Regions from separate parts of the Exiguobacterium sp. s57 genome, predicted to be linked through region 3. Evidence: riboswitches for the same ligand, from Rfam matches in the RefSeq annotation. Region 3 holds a riboswitch; each other region holds the start of a gene.
The links. Region 3 has a riboswitch for S-adenosylmethionine ahead of KNO98_RS04750 (methionine ABC transporter ATP-binding protein). Riboswitches for the same ligand answer to the same signal wherever they lie in the genome.

Region 1 (3,129 bases), 440 kb from region 3:
AAAAGGGAAGCATACTTGAAGCGCGTGCTCGATGAGTTGGAAATCGATTGGGAAATACTTGATGACCGCTATACAGACTATCCGGAATTCAATGCGCGCTACCATATGTATATCTTGAAAAAGGGCAGTTGAGGGAGTAGGTAAACTATTATTTGAACGACCCCCGCCTAAGCTTTGCTTTAAGGTGGGGGATCCCCGAATGATCCGACCTATTGATTGAAATCTGGTCAGGCTACCCCGTCTTCTCAACGGTTGAACAAGCAGTGATTCTTTCAGCCTTATACTAAGTTCCACACTTTACCATATCGATTACTTTTTCAACTTGAATTGTTTGATCCGCCACATCATCGACGTCATAAACGCTGCCCATCCACCGAGTACAAGGATATAAATTGCCAAGAAAAACACAAATGCTCCATAGTCTTCGAGCTCTTCGAATGGATTCTGAATAATCATCGGTTCGGATAGTATGCCGATCACCATCAATGGAATGAAAAATAGAAAGAAACGTTTCCAAAAGTAGTGTTTGTACGTTTGTGACACAGTCTGTTCCATAATCGTATCTCCTCAATTGAATTACACTTATTTACATATATGATAGCATATACACAATTGATGTTGGATGATTGGTCTTTATTTTTTAGCCGATTTCAAATGAAAAGAGGGTGGCCGATTCATTCAGCCGCCCTGCAGTCAATTCATTCACTTGTTCCAGTCAGTTCTCCCGTCCCGAACGTCGCGCTGAACGCACGGCACCAGATGACAACTGTGTTGTACTCCTCTAGATTCACATCCGCAGGGACCAAATAGTTTTGATTCCCGATATTCCCTTTTAGAGCCCCTAGACTGACGCCTTCGGTCGTCTCTTGACCTGGTTTTGTCAAATAGACAAATAAGTCTGGACCGTTCGTCGTCTCGAACTCTTCAAATCGGAGATATGTCCCGTCTTCTGCCTCGACCGAGCGGATCGTCCCGGTCGTCTCATAATTTTCCTCCCCGTCCATGAACACACCCGCTACTTCGGTTGGACTCGGTTGTGCTTCCGGTGTCTCGGACGTCTCTTGATCTGATTCCTCTTCCTCTGGAGTTGGTGATTCGACTGCTGTCGGCGGCAATCCTTCATCGACCGTCTCGGTTAAGAATAGTGGGGAGATCAGCCACCAGGCGATGGCGATCACGGCTACTCCGATCACACCGATGATGAGTTTCGTACTTGTTTTCATATATGAGTCCTCCTTTTCGGATGTATGAACCATTAGTAGCCTTTTCCCGATTATTGGTCTTATAAAAAGACGCGAATGCTAAAATTCGCGTGTGATGACCGTTATACGGTTTCAGTCCACTTCTCCTCGATGAACTCGTCACGTCCCGAGATGGCTCGGTCTTCCTTATAATGCTTCGGATTCTTTTTATGATAATCCTGATGGTAGTCTTCTGCGGCAAAGAACGTCGTCGCTGGAATGATTTTCGTGACGATCGGGGCCGTGAAGCGCCCGCTTGCCGCCAACACATCGCGACTCGCCTCAGCAGCGATTCGTTGTTCTTCCGTGTGATAGAAAATAGCTGGGGCATACTGAGGTCCCCGGTCTTGGAATTGACCACCGTCATCGGTCGGGTCGGTCTGAATCCAATACAGTTCAAGGAGACGTTCATACGAGAATAATGCTGGATCATATGTGATTTGAACGACCTCGAGGTGCCCCGTCGTCCCGGTTTTTACTTGTTCATATGTCGGATTGTCGACTTGTCCACCCATATAGCCGGATACGATGCCTTCAATCCCTGGTAATTCCTCAAATGGTGTCACCATGCACCAAAAACAGCCGCCTGCGAATGTTGCTTTTTCCATTCTGTCGTTCCCTCCAAATCGTCATTCAACAAAAAAGCGCTCACGTCGGATGACATGAGCGCTTTCGTCATATCGTCCAAGGTTTCCCTTGCTGGTCGTAGCACCTTGCCTAAGGCAGGTTGCTGTGAAGTCGCGGAGCCAGATCTCTCGTTCACTCTTGATATCGATATGTAGTTGGTGAGAGCATCATACCACCCTCAAAATACATCCGTCAATGATTCGGCTTTCGTTTCAACTGAAAAACAGTCAAGACGATGATGAATCCAATCAACGCGATGGAAATGAGTGTACCATAAGGCACATTTTCACCGTATAGCTGTAAGAAAAATAGACCGAACACAGCCAGCAACACAAAGACATAGGAGCGTGTCATAGGAACCTCCTGTTTTTTCTTAAGTGTAACAAGAACACATCGACTTGGCGATACGAAAAGGAAATCAGACGTAGAGCACGAATAAAGGGGAGAGATAAAGGAGGAATGTATGATGGAACAAATCCAATTACATGAACTGACGATTGAACGTGCACATCGTGGGTATAAAGAAGGACAATTCACGGCGAGAGACGTGACCGCCTATTATTTAGGGCGGATTGCAGCGTATAATGAACGGCTTCACGCCGTCATTCAAGTCAATCCGGACGCCCTGTTCGAGGCAGAGGCGGCAGACCGGGCGTACCGAAAAGGAGTACGCAAACCGCTACTCGGTATTCCTGTCTTAATCAAAGACAACATCGAGACGAACGGTCTGATGCGAACGACTGCAGGTGCTGCCGCGATGCGACATCATTTCGCCGCTCGAGATGCCGAGCTCGTCAAACGGTTACGGGCTGACGGGGCCATCATCTTGGGGAAAGCGAACCTGTCCGAGTGGGCGAACTTTTTAACGGAAGATATGCCGAACGGATGGAGTGCCGTCGGTGGACAGACGATGAACCCATATGGCGACGCGTTAAATGTCGGGGGATCAAGTTCGGGGTCGGCTTCTGCGGTCGCGGCGAACCTCACTCTTCTTGCGGTAGGGTCCGAGACGAGCGGTTCAATCGTTCATCCGAGTGTCCATAACAGCATCGTCGGGATCAAGCCGACCGTCGGATTGATCAGCCGCTCCGGAATCATCCCGATCTCACGTTCTCAAGATACGGCAGGACCGATGGCGAGGACGCTTCGTGATGCGGTCATCGCCTTACAATCGATGTGCGGTGAGGATGAATCGGATCCGGCGACTCTCGAGACACCGGTCGGTCCCCCATACGTGACATGTCTCGACGTGAGGCAAGCG
Region 2 (3,129 bases), on a different contig from region 3:
TATCCAATTGATTGAGTGGCTTCAGAGTTTGCCTGGTGGTCCTTGGGCTGGTCTTGGTGCTCCATTTTTAGAAGCAATCTTCCCTTTTCTGCCACTCGTCTTAATCATTTCTGCGAATGCGGCGACATATGGCTTTTTGTTAGGTGTTCTCTTGTCGTGGATCGGGAGTCTTCTCGGAACGATTGTCGTCTTCGCGGCCGTCCGGTACATCTTCCGAAAACCGATGACACGATGGCTTGAGAAGCATAAGACGGCGGTATATTGGTTAGAACGAATTAATCACATGAGCCCGATTTCGCTCGGGTTCTTATATTCACTCCCGTTCATCCCGGTCAGTTTGATTACCTATTTACTGGCGCTCATCCAAATGAAGCTCCGTACGTTCATATTAGCAGCGGGATTTGGTAAACTGCTCGTCGTCGTCATTTTCTCTGTCATCGGAGACCAGTGGGAAGAATTTATTCAAAGCCCGTTTCGCTTGTCGATGCTCGGTCTGCTCTTAGTCATACTATGGGCCATCAGTCGAGGACTTGAGGAAGTGCTCAAGCGACGGGCGTTCAAGAAACGGAACGAGCAATTGAAACAAGAGATGGTGACCAAACGACAAACACCCCTTTGAGAAAGGGGTGTTTTCGCTTATGACTGTTTTTTAAAGCGCGGGAAGTTGAAAGCAATGGCAATCCCTCCGCAAATAAAGAGGAGGAACGGATAGAACATGAACGGGACGAGGTCAGGCGATGCCGTCTCCGTCAACTCTGCGGCAATGAGGAGTTGTGCTCCGTATGGGAGAATCCCTTGTACGCCGCACGAGAAGATGTCGAGCACGCTAGCAGACTTTTTCCGTTCGATGTCATATTCGTCTGCGATGTTCGCTGCAAGCGGTCCGGCTACGAGAATCGAAATCGTGTTGTTCGCCGTCGCCACGTTTGTCGCACTGACAAGACCGGCGATACTCCATTCAGCACCGGCCCGTTTTTGGATGCGTGACGTCAAGGCATCACGTAAATATGCGAGACCACCGTTATGTGAAATGAGTCCGACAAGTCCGCCCATGAGTAACGTCAAGAACGAGATTTCGGCCATGCCGATCATCCCGTCCGCAATGGCTGTCACAAACGCTGTCACAGATAAGCTTCCGTCAAGTAGACCAATGATACCCGTGAGCGTAATCCCACCTAACAAAACGAGAATGACGTTCAGTCCTGTTAACGCTAGTCCGATCACCGCGAGATACGGAATCAGTTTATACCACTCAAATGCAGCGACATCGACAGTCGATTCACCGTTCGATAAGACGGCGAGTAAAATGGTCGTGATGATCGCGGCCGGTAACACAATCCAGAAGTTCGTTCGGAACTTATCACGCATATTCGTCCGTTGTGTCCGCACAGCAGCGATGGTCGTATCTGAGATGAACGAGAGGTTGTCCCCGAACATCGCACCCCCGACGACCGCTGCCGCAGCGATGGCGACGTTGACACCACTCTCTTCATGTATACCGAGTGCGATTGGTGCAAGTGCCGCGATTGTACCCGTCGACGTTCCCATCGCCATGGAGATGAAGGCGGCAATGACGAAGAGCCCGCTCAAAAGAAGCGATGGTGGTAAGAGAGTCAACGCAGCGTTGACCGTTGCATCGATGGCGCCGATTGATTCAGCGACGGTTGAAAATGCGCCGGCCAGTAAGAAGATAAAAATCATAATGATGATTCCCGGATTGCCGGCTCCTTGAGCGATGCGCTCGACGGTTTGGGTAGCATTTCCTTTTGTCATGAATGCTGCAACCATCAAGGCGATGATGGCCGCAACGAGGACCGGAAACTTATAAAAGTCCCCGTAATAGACACCCGCTCCGATGAAGAAGAGTAAGAAGACGAGCAACGGCAAGAGTGCCCATTTATTTGCTGTTGGTTGTTCCAAAATAATCACCTCACTAAAAATAAAAAGGACCTTCTTCTAAGAAAAAGGTCCTTCGTGCGAAATACCCTTTTCATCTTTCGAGCATACGCCCGCTGGATTTGGCACAGGTTACCCGCTGCCGAGACTTCATAGGGCCAGTCCCTCCGTCTCTCTCGATAAAAAGTGAATCTATCCAATTAGTAAACACGTTCCCTAACGTACATGTTTCGAATCCGCTTGTCAACTTAAAAACTCCCCAATTCGATGTGAGAAAGGGGAGTTTACGTCGTTAAATTGTTGAAGTGTGCCACGCGGTTACGTCCTGCATATTTCCCACCGACATACAGCGCACGGTCTGCGTTTCGAATCGTATCATCTAGACGCTTATTTCCAAACGCTTCAATCGTATCGACTCCAATCGACGTGGTCACAGAAATTTCGTGTTGGTCGACACAAAATGGTTTTGCTTCGATTTGGTGACGAATGCGCTCTGCGACTTCAATCGCTTGGGTCATATCACACTGGTTGAGGAGTAAAATGAATTCTTCCCCGCCATATCGTGCGGCAAAATCATCTGTACGAAGTACTTGTCGAATTCGTCGCCCGAATTCTTGTAACACGTGGTCACCGACTTGATGTCCATACGTATCATTGATTTTTTTGAAGAAATCAATATCGAGCATGGTGACCGAAATCGGATACATCGAGATATCGGATATTTGTTGAATCCCATATTCATAAAATGCGCGTGCATTTGCGAGAAGCGTCAAACTATCCGTCCGGCTCTCGGTATAGAGACGGTCTCGTTCATGACACCGACTGATGGTCCGATTGAACGACTTTAAGAGTTTGATGATTTCCTGCTGAATGATTTTTGGATATCCATAAACCGGCTCGCCGGTCATGACAATCCATGTACGAATTCCTTCTATTTCTTCCGAGCGGACAGAGACGAAGCTATGATAGTCATTATGGAAAGCATCGGAAAGTGAGGCATCCCATTCAAATCGCATCTCATAGTCGAGGACGGGATCATTCGGTTGACTAATGTCGAGTAGTGCGTATACGACTGGTCGATCGATTGGTTGACGTGTCTTCAAATCAAAGTAGAGTATACGATCGAACAATCTGAACTCGACATATCCTTCATCGTAGTGATTCAATTGTTCACACTGACTTAAAAAAACTTCGATGGCTTGCGCCTCACTCTGTGACAAGGAGACGGTTTCT
Region 3 (3,129 bases):
CGGAAGCGCCGCCGTCGAACCGAGCATCGTATCGAGTAAGAACAGCGTGAACGGGATGAGTAAGATAATCAAAATGATGAACGGGATCGAACGGAACACGTTGACGATCGCGCTGACAAAGACGTAAATCGGACGATTCTTCAATAATAGCGATTCGTTTGTAATATAGAGAAGCAAACCTAAAGCGAGTCCGATCAAAAATGTCGCGACGCCTGCGACGAGCGTCATATACAACGTCTCCCATGTCTGTTCCATCATGATTTGCCAGTCTACGTTAGGAAACATCGCTTTCCACCTCCACTTCTACGGATTGCGAACGAATCGATGCGATGGCGCGTTCGATTTCACTTGCTTCCCCAATCAGTTGGATGAATAGCGTACCGAGCGCACCGACTTGTGATTGTGTCACGTTCCCGCCGATGATGTTGAATCCGATGTCATGTGTTTTAAGAACGTCAGACAAAATCGGGTGCTCTGCCGTCTCGTTCAAGAATTTCAATTTGACGACTTGACCGCTCGGGTACCGTTCCTTCAAATGTTCGAACGTGAGCGACAAATCGTCGACTGCTCCGATTTGTTTGACGAACTCTTTCGTGATCGGTTGTTTCGGATGTTGGAACACATCAGAGACTTGACCCGTCTCGACGACTTTTCCTGCTTCCATCACGGCGACTCGGTGACAGATCTTTTGAATCACGTGCATCTCATGCGTGATGAGGACGATCGTCAATCCGAGTTTCTTATTGATGCTGACGAGCAGCTCGAGAATCGAATCCGTCGTCTTCGGGTCGAGTGCACTCGTTGCTTCGTCACAGAGGAGCACCTCTGGATTTGTGGCGAGGGCGCGTGCGATCCCGACTCGCTGCTTTTGACCGCCCGATAATTGTGACGGATAGCTGTCCTCGCGACCGGCCAATCCAACGAGTTCGACGAGTTCTTGAACCCGACGTTTCCGCTCATTTGCCGGAACCCCAATCAGCTCGAGCGGAAAACTGATATTTTCTGCGACCGTACGCGACCATAGAAGGTTAAAGTGTTGGAAGACCATCGAGACGTTTTTACGGACACCTCGTAATTCTTTCGGGCTGAGTTTCGTCAGCTCGCTCCCGGCAACTTCGATTTCACCGCTTGATGGTGATTCGAGACGATTGAGCAATCGGATGAGCGTTGACTTCCCTGCCCCCGAATATCCGATTATTCCAAAAATTTCACCGTGATCAATCGTTAGTGATACATCATCAACCGCCTGGACACGACCATTTTTCGTATCGAACCATTTGGCGACGTTTCGTAATTGAATCAATATATTTCCCTCCTGACAACAAAAAAAGCGCACACGTTTGAGCAAACGTGCGCACTTTATCGTACGGACAACGATTGCTCTCATCTTTCAAGGTTTTCACCTTGCTGGAATTAGCACCATTTCGGATTACTCCGCGGTTGCTGGGCGTCATAGGGCCAGTCCCTCAGCCTCTCTTGATAAGAGTGTTGTATATTCGATTAGCTTTATCATAGCGACAGCTTTTTCTGCTGTCAAATCCTTTTTTCAAAAAAATAAAAAAAGGTGCCGTCCGAGGACGACACAGAACGTAGCACCTTGAGTCACGGAAGGACAGCCCATAGATGAGAATCTTTTGCCCGTTCAAGATTTCCACCCTTACATGGGGGAGATTCACCAATCACCACTCAATCTTAGCTTGGACCGTGCGATTATACGAAACGTCTCTCTTCGCTTGATTTTTTTGGGGGACAATCGAAGGGAAGACTGACGTGTATTCGTGTAAAGTGTAGCAGCGGCTTCGCCAAAACGTCTTGATGTCGGGAATATCGCGTCCTATTTTGTGTTCAAGTAAGATGTTGTAACGAATATACCATTCGTGAACTTTCTGTGTCAACTGATTATTTAAAATTTTCAGATTATTCTAATGTTCCTCTCTTACTTTACGAAAGAGAGGACATGTTGCACATTGTGAAACGCGTAAAGACGATCCCGCACCTTGCCGTTTTCAAGCTTCAATAGTGCAGGAACACTCATCACCTGATACGCTTCGAGCTCTTTCGGAATATAGTTCGCATCCCGCTTTTCAATTTTAATTTCAGGGTCGACCGCTTCGACGACCGTCAACATTTTCTCCGCCACAGCGCATGTACCACACATCGGGGCGTATATATATAAGAATCCGTCTGTAATCATTCTTCTCACCTCTCTTGTCATTATAAGGGTCGATGGATTCCCATTCAAAAATCGTGCTTTGGTGAAATTTCAGAATTTTTCAATGATTCACTTGACTCTTTCTGAAGAGAGGAATAATATGGGCTTTAACTTTAGCACTTTTGTACATAACAGCAAAGAAGAAGGATAGGTGAATGAATGATGACGGAACAAGCAACAAGTACGATGAAGCATTTCACGATGAACGTCTTGAATGGTCTCAGTCTGGCGATTTTGATCGCCCTCATCCCGAGCGCGTTGCTCGGCGAATTAACAAAAGCCCTGCTCCCTTATCTCCCATCTCTTCAATTCATATTGGATGCGACGTCGATTGCGATGCGACTTCTTCCGGCTATTATCGGACTAGCTGTCGCCATGCAATTCGGACGATCGACTTTAGAGGCAGGAACGATCGCGATTGCAACCCATGTCGGTAGTGGTGCCGTTCGAATTGACGGCGGTGCGTTTGTGATGGCCGGCATAGGGGACGTGATCACAGCCGGTGTGACCGCTGCGATCGCCACGTTTCTCGTCATGAAACTCGCTCCCCGTCTGAAGACGTATACGGTCATCGTCATGCCGATGACCATCATTGTCGTCGCAGGCGGGATTGGTGCCTTTTTACTTACATACATCTCACAAATCACGACGTATATCGGCTTACTCATCATGACGATGACCGAGCTACAACCGGTCCTTATGGGAGTCTTGATTGCGATGGCCTTCTCTCTCATCATCGTCTCACCGATTTCGACCGTCGGAATCGCGACGGCCATTAGCCTCTCCGGGGTTGCGGCCGGTGCGGCGAACCTCGGTGTCGTTGCAGCCGGATTCGGTCTTGCGATCGCAGGTTGGCAGGCAAACGCGACCGGGACGTCGATTGCCCACTTCCTCGGGTCACCGAAGATTCAAATGGC

Region 1: another riboswitch for S-adenosylmethionine. It lies ahead of msrA (peptide-methionine (S)-S-oxide reductase MsrA); the one in region 3 lies ahead of KNO98_RS04750 (methionine ABC transporter ATP-binding protein).
Region 2: another riboswitch for S-adenosylmethionine. It lies ahead of KNO98_RS11490 (Na+/H+ antiporter NhaC family protein); the one in region 3 lies ahead of KNO98_RS04750 (methionine ABC transporter ATP-binding protein).

What each region holds. Positions count from the first base shown of each region.
Region 1 covers NZ_JACSKR010000001.1:489,825-492,953, reverse strand. The annotation lists gene KNO98_RS02525 (class I SAM-dependent methyltransferase) at 1-132, shown strand, start outside; gene KNO98_RS02520 (hypothetical protein) at 310-555, opposite strand; gene KNO98_RS02515 (DM13 domain-containing protein) at 699-1,223, opposite strand; gene msrA (peptide-methionine (S)-S-oxide reductase MsrA) at 1,325-1,849, opposite strand; SAM riboswitch class I at 1,917-2,016, opposite strand; gene KNO98_RS02505 (hypothetical protein) at 2,061-2,222, opposite strand; gene KNO98_RS02500 (amidase family protein) at 2,335-3,129, shown strand, end outside.
Region 2 covers NZ_JACSKR010000004.1:257,150-260,278, forward strand. The annotation lists gene KNO98_RS11485 (TVP38/TMEM64 family protein) at 1-619, shown strand, start outside; gene KNO98_RS11490 (Na+/H+ antiporter NhaC family protein) at 637-1,920, opposite strand; SAM riboswitch class I at 1,988-2,082, opposite strand; gene KNO98_RS11495 (GGDEF domain-containing protein) at 2,181-3,129, opposite strand, start outside.
Region 3 covers NZ_JACSKR010000001.1:928,332-931,460, forward strand. The annotation lists gene KNO98_RS04745 (methionine ABC transporter permease) at 1-285, opposite strand, end outside; gene KNO98_RS04750 (methionine ABC transporter ATP-binding protein) at 275-1,303, opposite strand; SAM riboswitch class I at 1,381-1,486, opposite strand; gene KNO98_RS04755 (thioredoxin family protein) at 1,937-2,194, opposite strand; gene KNO98_RS04760 (PTS sugar transporter subunit IIC) at 2,375-3,129, shown strand, end outside.